One region of the Plantibacter sp. CFBP 8775 genome, then DNA from elsewhere that is predicted to be linked to it. Evidence: riboswitches for the same ligand, from Rfam matches in the RefSeq annotation. Region 1 holds a riboswitch; the other holds the start of a gene.
The links. Region 1 has a riboswitch for thiamine pyrophosphate ahead of IFR14_RS09465 (ECF transporter S component). Riboswitches for the same ligand answer to the same signal wherever they lie in the genome.
Positions count from the first base shown of each region.

Region 2: linked by a shared signal. The riboswitch ahead of thiM (hydroxyethylthiazole kinase) and the one ahead of IFR14_RS09465 (ECF transporter S component) in region 1 are both predicted to bind thiamine pyrophosphate.

Region 1 covers NZ_JACYNV010000001.1:1,995,375-2,001,482, reverse strand. The annotation lists tRNA gene IFR14_RS09500 (tRNA-His) at 1-3, opposite strand, end outside; gene orn (oligoribonuclease) at 54-674, opposite strand; gene IFR14_RS09490 (SCO4848 family membrane protein) at 727-951, shown strand; tRNA gene IFR14_RS09485 (tRNA-Arg) at 982-1,054, shown strand; gene IFR14_RS09480 (hypothetical protein) at 1,237-1,809, opposite strand; gene IFR14_RS09475 (energy-coupling factor transporter transmembrane component T family protein) at 1,806-2,606, opposite strand; gene IFR14_RS09470 (ATP-binding cassette domain-containing protein) at 2,603-4,000, opposite strand; gene IFR14_RS09465 (ECF transporter S component) at 4,087-4,716, opposite strand; TPP riboswitch at 4,753-4,861, opposite strand; gene IFR14_RS09460 (hypothetical protein) at 4,912-5,241, opposite strand; gene dinB (DNA polymerase IV) at 5,251-6,108, opposite strand, start outside.
Region 2 covers NZ_JACYNV010000002.1:1,211,867-1,217,974, forward strand. The annotation lists gene IFR14_RS18045 (ArsR/SmtB family transcription factor) at 1-26, opposite strand, end outside; gene ppnP (pyrimidine/purine nucleoside phosphorylase) at 467-763, opposite strand; gene IFR14_RS18055 (bifunctional hydroxymethylpyrimidine kinase/phosphomethylpyrimidine kinase) at 811-2,379, opposite strand; gene thiE (thiamine phosphate synthase) at 2,376-3,086, opposite strand; gene thiM (hydroxyethylthiazole kinase) at 3,083-3,934, opposite strand; TPP riboswitch at 3,926-4,026, opposite strand; gene IFR14_RS18070 (DUF1622 domain-containing protein) at 4,087-4,611, shown strand; gene IFR14_RS18075 (hypothetical protein) at 4,678-4,884, shown strand; gene IFR14_RS18080 (HAD family hydrolase) at 4,925-5,608, opposite strand; gene IFR14_RS18085 (CDP-alcohol phosphatidyltransferase family protein) at 5,689-6,108, opposite strand, start outside.

The DNA of each region.
Region 1 (6,108 bases):
CACCATGCGACCTGCTCCGCGGAGACCGCGTCACAAGCGACTGGACGAGTCTATTACATGTTTGGGGCGTACCGTGACACGACCGCTTCCGAAACCTGCTTCGCGTCGTCGGAGGACGGGCCGGGGAGGTCGACGAACAACGCTCCGCGGTAGTAGGCGAGCTCACGGATGGACTCGAGGATGTCCGCCAGCGCGCGGTGTCCGCCGTGCTTCGACGGGGCGTTGAAGTACACCCGCGGGTACCACCGACGGGCGAGTTCCTTGATGGAGGAGACGTCGACGTTGCGGTAGTGCAGGTGGGCGTCGAGCCGCGGCATGTACCGCGCGAGGAATCCTCGGTCGGTCCCGATGGTGTTCCCGGCCAGCGGTGCCTTCGACTCGTCGGGGACGAAGCGCTGGATGTACTCGATGACCTGGAACTCGGCGTCCGCGACGCTCACGCCGTTCGGGATCTCCTCGAGCAGCCCCGACGTGCGGTGCATGTTCGTCACGAACTCACCCATGTTGTCGAGTGCCGACTGGTCGGGCTTGATCACGACGGAGTAACCCGGGTCGAGGATGTTCAGTTCGAAGTCGGTGATCACGACGGCGATCTCGACGAGTTCGTCGACCTCCAGCTCGAGTCCGGTCATCTCGCAGTCGATCCAGACCAGACGGTCCCCAGCTGTGCTCATGGGTCGAGTCTACTCAGCACGACCGACGCCGCCGGTTCCGTAGACTCGAGCGGTGATCATCGCCATCTCCGTCCTGCTGCTCGTCAACGGTGTCTACAACGTCGTCGTCTGGCCCCGCTTCCTCAAGCGCATCGTGGCCGACCCGCGCGCCCGCGACGATCAGGGACGTGCGACGACGTTCCTGCGCGTCCACGTCATCCTCATCAGCATCGCCCTCGTCCTCGCAGCCCTGTCGCTCGTCTTCGGAGTCCTCGGCCTCCTCGGCGTCGGCGCCTGACACACCGCTGCGGTATCCTGGACGACGCCCGCCTCCGTAGCTCAGGGGATAGAGCAGGAGCCTTCTAATCTCTTGGTCGCAGGTTCGAATCCTGCCGGGGGCACCTCACACGACATCGCGGACCCTTCTCATCTCTTGGTCGCAGGTTCGAATCCTGCCGGGGCACACCACCCTTCGACAAGCTCAGGGACCGGAACCCGAGTCCTGACCCTTCGACACGCTCAGGGACCGATGACCGGAAGCTGACCCTTCGACAAGCTCAGGGACCGAGATCGCGGTCGGTCGTCAGACGCGGAGCCAGGAGTTCCAGCGGCCCGCTTCGTCGCGCCGTAGGGCGTCGAGGACGAGCGCGAAGACCTGGTCCGCGGCGCCGGTCGCCTCGATGCGGAGACCCGCGTCGAGGTCGGGCCGCTCCCGCTCGATGAACGAGTCCTCCTGGAGGGTCCACCCCGCGAGCCAGTCGACGCCGTCACCGCGCCCGATGAGGCGGTCGGTGCGCTGCACCACCGGCGCGTCGAGCCACAGCACCGTGTCGGCGAGCACCCGCGACGATCGCGACGACGACCCGCAACCCTCGACGATGAGTGGACGGTCGCTCGGCACGAGGTGCGCCTCCGCACGGGTGGACCGTTCCCAGTCCCAGCGCCGCCACTCCCCCGCGCGCCGCTCGGAGAACGGTCTGAGGATCCACTCGACGAGGAGTCGAGCACCCTCGTCGAGCCCCTCCCACCCCGGATACAGGTCGTCCATGTGGACGACCGTGCTGGCCATCAATGCGGACGCCACCGAGGAGGCGAGCGTCGTCTTCCCCGTGCCCGACCGTCCGTCGATGAGCAGGACCGGCGGAACCGCGCTCACTGACCCACGACCCGGAACGTACCGGCGAGGACCGCCGTGGACAGCGCGAGGGCCATGATCACGATCGTCACCAGGACGGCAATGAGATCGGCCCGGCCCAGGCGGGACGGTCTGGCCCAGGTGCGTTCGATCGGTGCCCCGAACCCCCGCGCCTCCATCGCCGTCGCGAGTTTGCTCCCGCGGCGGATGGCGAACACCAGCAGCACGAACGCCATGGACGCGAACCGCCGGACCACTCCCCGGTCCCCCAGCCCACGGGCACGACGGGCGAGCGCGAGACTGCGCCAGTCGTCGATGAAGAGTCCGAGCATCCGCGCTCCAGCGAGGATCCCGAGCACGAACCGCGACGGCAGCTTCGCGATCTGGGACAAGCCGTCGGCCAGATCGGTCGGATCCACCCGCGCGAAGAGCAGGATCGTCGGGAGACCGAGCGCCAGCACGCGGATCGTCACGGCGACCGCCAGTTCGATCGAGTTGTCCGTCACGCGGACGAACCCGAGCGACAGGTACTCCGTCCCTCCCGGCTTCGCGTACAACAGCATGCTGATCCCGCCGATGGGCGCGAAGACGAGCACCGGCAGTGCCCGCTTCAGCAACGCGGTGAACCGCAGGCCGGAGAGCGGGAACAGCATCACTTCGAGCAGCACCGCCGTGCTCGCACTCACCCAGTCGATCGTCAGCAGCAACGGGACGGACAGGATGAGGACGGCCAGCACCTTCGTCACCGGATTCACCCGGTCGAGTGGCGGTCGATGGTGCAACACCGTCGAGCGCTCCGCTGCAGTGACGCTCGTCATGCGGCCCGCCTCCCGAGCTCCAGCGGTTCGAGGAGGATGCGATGGTCGCCCAGATGCTCGACGACCCCCGCGTCATGCGTGACGGAGACGATCGTCGCGCCGCGCTCGAGCTCATGTTGCAGCAGGCGGACGAGTGACAACCACGTGCGTCGATCCTGCCCGAACGTCGGTTCGTCGAGGACCATGACCGCCGGCCGGGCGGCGAGGACGGTGGCCACCGACAACCGGCGCTTCTGACCGCCCGAGAGACTGAACGGGTTCGCCTCGGCGAGACGCCCGAGACCGAGCGCCTCGAGGATCTCGGTGACCCGCTCGTCGATGGCGGTCCGGGACCAGCGGAGGGCCTGCAGGCCGACACCGAGCTCGTTCCGCACGGTCGATGAGACGAACTGGTGCTCGGGATCCTGGAAGACCGTCCCGATGCGCGTGAGCAACTCGGTGGACTTCCAGCGGATCGGCCGGGATCCCAGCCTGCCGGCGAGCTGCGGAGCGGCGGTCACCGTCCCCGTGATCTCCGGCAGCAGTCCCGCCAGCGTGAGCGCGAGCGTGGACTTCCCCGCCCCGTTGGGGCCGACGATGACGGTCGCCGCGCCCTCGGGCACCGCGAGCCCCAGGTGCTCCTGCACCGGCTGCTTCCGCGTTCGACCGATCGCCAGGTCGTCGGTCGTGATGACCGCCGCTGATGGGCCGGACACCGGACGAGGGGCCAACCCCAGCGGGATGCCCGGCACCCAGACGCCCGCATCGGCCAGGCGCTGCCCGACGTCGTCGAGGACGAGGTCGGGTGGCCCGTCGGCGAGGACACCGCCGTCGGCGTCGAGCACGACGACCCTGGTCATCAGCTCGCGCCAGACGTCGACGCGGTGTTCGATGACGACCAGGGTGGACGAACCGTCATCGACCAGCCGAGCGACGGCGTCCCGCACCTCCGCCACCCCGGCCGGGTCGAGGTTCGCGGTCGGTTCGTCGAGCAGGAGGAGCGAGGGGTGCATGGCGAGTACGCCGGCGAGGGCCAGCCGCTGTTTCTGACCGCCGGACAGCGCCGAGGTCGAGTGGTCCAGCGGCAGGTCCAGTCCGACGGCCTCCAGCGAGGCGTCGACGCGGCGCCAGATCTCCTCGCGCTCGACGCCGAGGTTCTCGCAGCCGAAGGCGACGTCGTCGCCGACCTTGGACAGGATCACCTGCGAGTCGGGATCCTGCAGCACGAGCCCGATGCGACCCCTCGCTCGTTCAGGCGGAACGCCGTCCACGAGGAGCGAGCCGTGGGACTCCCCCTCGTCCGCACCGCCGAGGACGCCGGCCAGTGCGTGGATCAGCGTCGACTTGCCGGCACCGGACGCCCCCAGGAGGAGGACCCGTTCGCCCGGTTCGATCACGAGGTCGAGGTCGCGCACCGCCCAGGCCTTCCGACCGGCATGACGCCACCCCCAGTCCCGCGCGACGACGCGCGCCGGACCGGTCGCAGCCGTTCCCGGCACGATCAGACCTCGCGCCGAGCGTCCCGCCCCGAGGCGAACCGACTGAGCGCCCCGGTCGACGCGAGTGCCCTGACAAGGGCCCAGCCGACGACACCGGCGAGGATCGCGCCCGAGACCAGCAGGGAACCGAGGTAGATCGCGTTGAACTCGACACCCTTCTCGAGGTTGCCCGACATCACGAGCTCGAGGAGCCATGCGCCGGCCCCGGCTCCGGCACCGGCGAGGATCGCCGGAACGAGGCCGAAGCGCTTGTACGCGAGCGCCGCGAACACCAGCTCGGCCCCCAGGCCCTGAGCGAGGCCGGAGTACACCGTCGTGACACCCCATGCGTTGCCGATGAGGGCGGAGACGATCGCTCCGATGGTCTCGACGAGGAGCGCAGCGCCGGGCTTCCGGATGATGAGTCCGCCGAGCACCCCACCGAGGAGCCAGATCCCGACGGCGATCCCGCCGAAACCGGGCGTGACGGCGCTGGCACCCGCGTACCAGAGTGATCCGAGCGTGTTCCACGCCCAGAAGATGAGGCCGGTCGCGACGCCGAGCACGGCGACCACGACGATGTCGACGACCCTCCAGCGCAAGGTCCGCGACGCAGCGCGTTCAGAGGGTGAGATCCTGGTCGATGCTGACACGATACGTGCCCTTCCTGTAGACGGAAAAGAGCACGGGATAGCGAGAAATGGTCTCCCTGCGCTGGCATGATCCAGATCAGGTTCGACGGTCGAAGGCGAATACCTTCCTCTCAGCCCGGTTCACCGGACTCCCGTGGTGGCACGAGTCTAACCCCTGCCGTGCGCAGTCGCACGACAGGGGTTCGACGGAGAGGGCTACTTCTTGAGGGCCTTGATGAGGCCGGCCAGCGCCTTGCCGCTCACCCAGATGAACGGGATCGCGACGGCGATGAGCGAGATGAGGTTCGGGTCGAAACGGAGACCCTCGTCGGTCTTGATGTAGGCACCGACCGGGATCGAGACGCCACCGCCGCCACCGCCGCTCGGGGCGTCGTCGCCGTCGCCCTCGGAGCCGCCGCCGAAGCCGTAGTACGTCAGCGCGACGGGCACGAGCTTCGTGCCGTCGACGTCCTGCTGCTCCCCGTAGGCTGCGGACACGCCGAGCCCCTTCGCCTGTTCTGCCAGCTTCTCCACGAGATTCGTCATACCGCGAGGCTACCGCTCGGTATCCACCGGTCCAAGGGGTTGATCCGTGCTCCCAGCACCCTGCGAGTCTCCGCGACTGCCGAGTCCGCGACGTCTCGGCTTGCCGAGGAGGGAGGCGGGAGCGATCGCGAGATCGCCGAACCGGCTCGCGACCCGGTCGATCGTCTGCTCGGCTTCACGCCACTCCTCGTCCGGGTCCCAGAGCCCGGCACCGGCCTCATCGGCGGGGACGAGCTGGTCGACCTTCACCCCGACGAGGCGCACGAGGCGTCCGCCGCGATCGAGGTCGTCGAACAGCGACGCCGCCTCGTCGTAGACCCGACGCCCGACGTTCGTGGCCTCGCCGATGGTGCGCGACCGGGTGATGACGCTGAAGTCCGCATAGCGGACGCGGATGCTGATCGTCCGGCCGGCGTAGCCGCCCTTCCGGAGCCGGATCGCGACGAGGCCGGCGAGGTTCAGCAGCTCGCGCTTGAGGATGGTCGGGTCCGAGACGTCCGTCGGGAAGGTCACCTCGTGGCTGACGCTCTTCTCGCGTCGTGCCAGCTCGATGCCGCGCGGATCGATCCCGTTCGCGAGCTCGAGGAGTCGGCGACCGGAGGCCTCACCGACCGCGCGCTGGAGCATCGACAGCGGGGTGGATGCGAGCTGACCGATGGTCCGGATGCCCCGGTTCGTCAGCTGCTCCTCCGTCCGACCACCGACGCCCCACAGCGCACCGACCGGCAACGGATGGAGGAACGCCAGGGTCTCGTCGGCGGGCACGACCAGCAGGCCGTCAGGCTTCGACAGGCCGGAGGCGAGCTTCGCGACGTACTTCGTCGACGCCAGGCCGACCGAGCACGGCAGACCGGTCGCGTCGAGGAC
Region 2 (6,108 bases), on a different contig from region 1:
TAGCTGTGGGAGGCACCAAGCACCACCCGCCTAAACTACGCTGACGCTCTCCCGCCGATGCTGCGTCAGTGGATAGCGAGTCCTGCAACGACACGATGACGACGCAGTCGCCGTGAGGAACGTCGCACCATGCCGCCACGAAACGGAGATCTCAGAGGGGTTCGAACGAGAACATGAATAGGCTCCCTCGGCAATATCTCGTCAAGGGCGCAGACCTGCGCGAGTTCTCCATGGGTGACGTCGACGGTATCGCCGATCGAATCGACACGCGGCCCCGTCCAGTACTCGCCTGGGCAACATCAGCCGAACTGCTTCTCCCACAGGTGCGCATTGAACGTCTGCACGCCCGAGGTCGTGGACTCCTGAAGCGCGGAGCGGTCCCCGCGTGGGCCGGCCACCGAGCTGCGCCGCGCGGAGCCTGTCGAAGGGCGCACTCACCCCGGTCCCTGAGCCTGTCGAAGGGCGCTCAGATGTTGAGGTAGCGGCAGAGGTACGCGGTGGTGACCTCGACCTCGACCTGGAAGCTGCTGCTGCCCGGGACACTGAACTGCGCGTCGGGCCCGAAGTCCTGCCAGGCACTCGTGTTCGGCAGCAGCACGCGGAGCTTGCCGGAGATCACGGACATCTCCTCGGCCTTGCCCGTGGTGAAGGTGTACTCCCCCGGCTCCATCACTCCGACGCTGGCCGACTCCGCACCGGGCTCATTCGTGGTGAACCCGATCGACTTCACCTTGCCGTCGAAGTACTCGTTGCTGGTCAGCATCAGGGGCCTCTCGTCGTGGTCCGGGATCGCGGCGGCGGATCCGGCCTTCATCGTATCGGCTCGGCGAAGAACGCCTCCTCGTGCGCGGCCGAGGCCAGGAACGCCCGACGCATCGTCTCCCGGCCGGCCTCGTCCGTACGAGCTGCCGCCCCGGCGACGATCTCGATCGCTCGGGCGTTCGCCGTCGCGAAGGCGGGGTCGGCGTAGGTGTCGAGCCACGCGGCGAAGGGGTGCTCCGCGTGCGATGCGTCGACGAGCCGTTCACCGAGATCCTGATAGATCCAGAAGCAGGGCAACACGGCGGCGACCACCCGCCCGTAGTCGCCGTCGACGGTCGCCGCGTGCAGGTGGTCGAGGTACGCCGTGGTCGTCGCCGACGGTTCCACATCCATACCGCCGACGGCATACATGCTGAGCCAGGTGCGGTGCAGCTCCATCTCGGCCTCGATGGAGCCCGCCGCACCGGTCGCCCAGAACACCTGCTCCTCGGCCGTCGGCGCCAAGGCACTCGCTCTCGCGAGGACCCGCGAGTAGGCCCGCAGGTAGATCGCGTCCTGCTGCAGGTACCAGGCGAACCGGGCCGGATCGAGGGTGCCGTCCGCGAGCGTCGTGACGAACGGCAGGTGGTCGATCCGGTCCCGCAGCTCGGCGATGTCCTCCCACCAGCCCGTGAGGATGCCAGCGCCGTCCTGGCGGCCCGATGTCATCCCGGCCGACGCCCAGAGCTCGGCGAAGTGGCTGATCGGGCCGTTGCCCGAGCCGACCGCGAGCGCGTCCGCGTGCCGGAGGCTCGACGTGAGCCAGGCCTTCGCCTCGCCGAGCGCCTCGGTCCAGGACCCCGAACGGACGACGAGGGTGGCCATCGCGCTCGACAGGGAGCATCCGGTTCCGTGGGTGTTCCCTGTGTCGACTCGAAGACCGTCGAACTCGACGAGTGATCGGTCGCCGCCCAGACCACCGGTGGCGTCGACGAGCGCGTCCGGGCACGCGGTCGTCCCCGTCAGGTGCCCGCCCTTCACGAGCACGATCACGCCCGCCTGCGCCGACACCCGCTCCGCCTGGGCGAGCGCGTCAGCCCAGCTCGTCGCCACCGGTTCGTCCGCCAACACGGCGAGCTCCGGCAGGTTCGGGGTCACGAGGTCGACGTGCGGCAGGAGTGTGCGCATGGCCGCTTCGGCGTCGCGGTGGAGGAGGCGGTCCCCGCTCGTCGCCACCATCACCGGGTCGAGGACGACGGGTCCGGTCACGGTCTCCTGCAGCCAGGTCGACACGGTGTCGATGATCGCGACGTCGCCCAGCATCCCGATCTTGACCGCGTCGATCACCACGTCGTCCGCGACCGCGTCCAACTGCTCGCGGAGGAACCCGACGGGCGGGGTGTGCACGGATCGGACGCCCCGGGTGTTCTGTGCGACGAGCGCGGTGACGACCGCCATGCCGTATCCGCCGTTCGCGGCGATGCTCTTGAGGTCGGCCTGGATCCCGGCACCACCGGTCGGGTCGGTCCCGGCGATGCTCAGCACCCGGGGTGTGTCCCGCATGGTGACGGGTCGTCGACCGTGCACCCGGTTCTCGGTCGACGACGCCGGAGTCAGCGTCTGTTCCGCGGCGCTCATGCCGAGACCTCGGTCCAGGCCGCGCGGAACGCCCGTGCGGCCTCGGCCGGATCGTCGGCGGCGCAGATGGCGGAGACGACGGCGAGACCCGCGGCACCCGAGGCGTGGAGCTCGGCCGTGTCCGCCAGCGAGACACCGCCGATCGCGACGCACGGGAGCGGGGTCGCGGCGGCGATCGCGGCGAACCCCTCCACGCCCAGCGGCTCCGGATGGTCCGGCTTGGTCGTCGTCGGGCGGATGACGCCGACGCCCAGGTAGTCGACCGTCCCGAGTGGCAGCGCTGCGACCGCATCGAGGTGCGCCGAGGTGTTCGCCGTCAGTCCCACGACGGCGGCCTGTCCCACGATGCGACGCACGGCGTCGACCGGGAGATCGCTCTGACCGACGTGGACGCCGTGGACGACGGCACCGGCGGAACGGGCGGCGAGGAACACGTCGACCCGGTCGTCGACGAGGAGCAGCGCCCGACCGGCGACGACCTCCGCAGCACGCACGGCCAGGTCGAACAGCGCTCGCGCCGACGCGGTCTTCTCCCGCAGCTGGACCGCGGTCACCCCGCCGTCGACGGCTCGGCGCACGACGTCGAGGACACCGCGATCCCCGCTGGCCGAGGCGTCCGTGACGAGGTAGGTGGCGATACCGCGGCGCACGAGCTCGGCGTGCGAGCGGGCCGCGAGGACCCGGTCCGCGGTGGTCGAGGCGCTCACGCGATCACCGCCAGGCTGCGGACGGTGTCGGCATCGAGGAGGTGGAGGCGGTCGAGGAAGGCGGGAGCGAAGGAGCCGGGGCCACGGCTCTCCGCGGCCGCCAGCTGCGCGGCGACCGTGTACGCGGTGGTGGCCGCGACCGTCGTCAGCAGCCGGTCGTCGTCAAGCGACGCGAAGGCGGCGAGCACGGCACCGAGGGCACAGCCACCGCCCGTCACGAGGGTGAGCCAGGCGTGCCCGTTCGAGCATCGGACGATGCGTTCACCGTCGGTGATGACGTCGGTCGGGCCGGAGATCGCGACGACGGCACCCGAGGTGCGGGCGATCGCGGTGGCCGCCTCGATCGCGCTGTCGACCGAGTCGGTGCTGTCGACCCCGCGACCACCGGCGCCCAGTCCTGCGAGCGCGATGATCTCGCTGGCGTTGCCGCGGACGATCGTCGGCCGGAGGGCGAGGAGTTCGGCGGCGAGCGCCGTCCGCACCGGCAGGAAGCCGACGGCGACGGGGTCGAGCACCCACGGGGTGCCGGCCTCGTTCGCGGCGGTGGCGGCCTCGACCATGGCCTCGCGCTGCTCCGCCTGCGGCGTCCCGAGATTGAGGAGGACCCCGGAGGCGACGCTGGCGAACGGCCCGGCCTCGGTGGGGATGTCGGTCATCGCCGGAGCGGCGCCGATGGCGAGCAGCACGTTCGCGGTGAAGTTCGTCACCACGGCGTTCGTGATCGATTGGACGAGCGGCGTGCGCTCGCGCAGGCGGTCGAGGAGGTCCCCGGACGCGCTCGCGAACTCGCCGACGGACGGCTCGTCGGTGGACGGGTGGGCAGACTGCTGCGGTGTGCGAATGCTCATTCGCGACATCCCTTCGCTCGGACTAACGAGATCAGGTTCGACGGGTGTGTTCTCAGCCGATCGTCGTGGGATCGGCACCCCGTGTCACTCGCGACCACCCTAGCGGGTCGGCCCGGCTTCCGGTCCAGCGGGCGGGCGAGGATGATGGAGGGATGGACTTCTTCGAGCTGGTCACCATCGTCTTCGAGGTCGCCGGTGTCGGGGCGATGGTCGTGGGCTTCGTGATCGCCGTCACCCTCTCGGCCCGCCTGTGGTGGAGCACGCGCGACGGTGCACGGGCCTTCCGGATGCTGCGGGAGACGATCGGCTCGGTCATCCTGCTCGGGCTGGAGATCCTCGTGGCCGCCGACCTCGTGAAGACGGTCACGTCGACGCCCTCGCTGACCGACGCACTCGTCCTGGCGATCATCGTCGTCATCCGCACCCTGCTGAGCTTCTCCCTGCAGATCGAGATCGAGGGCACCCTCCCCTGGAGGCGCTTGGCGACGACCGGACCACAGCTGTTCGACCGGGCCGTCAAGCGCGGCGGCGAACGCACCCGACATCGCGCCAAGGAGCACGACGTGTCGACGTCGCCGGCGGCCGGGCCCGTCGGCACGCAAACGCAGACCGCACCGACCACGTCGACCGTCCGCGAGGACGAGTCCGAATTCCCAGAGCTCCGGAGTCGAGACTGATGGCGGCCAGCTCATCCTGAAATATCAGACCTGGACTTGCGCAATGGCTTGGCCTACAGTCGCCCTATGTGGCTCGCCTTCCTCGTCAAGATCCGATGGGTCGCGGTCACGCTGGCCGCAGTTCTGACTGTGGGCGGCGCCGTGTTGCTCATCCGAGGTGTTGAGCCGGTGAAGGCGTGGTCCATGATCGGCGCCGGGGTCATTTCACTCGTCCTGCAGCACCTTTATGCGCGGGCAGCTCGGGAGACGGACGCACGCGACACGATCGGTTAGCGGTGAGAGAGCGAGAGCGTCTGCCACTCCGCAGGGCGGGCTAGCGTGCCGCGGAGGTCGCCCAGGTGTCGCGGATGAGGTCGGGCAGCAGACGCATGTCGTCGAAGACGTGGGTGCCGTCGCCGACGAGCCGCTCGGCGGGCGTCATGCCACCGGCGTAGGCGTAGACCGTCATGCCGGCCGCGCGGGCAGCCAGCACGCCGACGACGCTGTCCTCGATGACCGCGCACCGCTCGGGGGCCGTGTCGAAGTCGGCGGCGGCGTGCAGGAAGAGGTCGGGTGCGGGCTTGCCGACGGCGACGTCGGTCGCGCTGAAGATGCGCCCGTCGAAGCGGTCGTGGATGCCCACCTGCCCGAGGTTGCGGACGACGTCGTGCAGCATCCCGTTCGAGGCGACGCACAGCGGCACCCCGGTCGCAGCGATACCGTCGAGGGCGTCGACGACCCCGTCGACCGCCTCGAGCTCGCGCTCGCAGATGCCGCGGAACATGTCGCTCCAGCGCTGGATCCAGTCGGCCTCGAGCGGCTTCCCGAGGCGCTGCTCGACGAGCGTCGCGTACGTCTCGAGCGAGGCGCCGACGAAGAGCTCCCGCACCTCGGCCTCGGTGTAGTCGCCGCCGACCTCGTTGAGTAGCTGCAGGTTCACCCGGACGGAGATGCGTTCCGTGTCGACGAGCGTGCCGTCGCAGTCGAAGATGACGAGGTCCGGATAGTCGACTGGCATGCTCCGAGCCTAAACGACACCGCCTGCGCTGTGGCCGTGTGCCCTCCGGCGGCGACCTCCGACGGCGGTCGGCGCGGCGGTCAGCGGGCCGCGCGGACGCCCTGTCGCTGCCAGGTGACGACCATGCGTCGCGCATACTGGGTCGCCGCGACGAAGTGGCCGAGGAGTCCGAGGAGGATCGCGACGAAGCCGACCCCGCCGAAGACCCGGTAGAGCGCCGACGCAGGATCCCCGCCGCCGAGCGCGAGGCCGATGAGCAGCGCGAAGAAGCCGACGAAGAGGAACACCGTCCGGATCTTTCCGGCGATGCTCACCGGCACCTCCGGCGTCCCGCGGAACGCGACGACGGCGACGAACGCGAGCAGGAGGTCGGGGACGATCATGACCACGAACACCTGCCACGGCATGATCTGCGCGATGGCGAACGACGCGGCGACCACGACCACGGTCAGGCGATCGGCCACGCCGTCGAGCCAGGTGCCGAGCGCGGAGACCGTGCC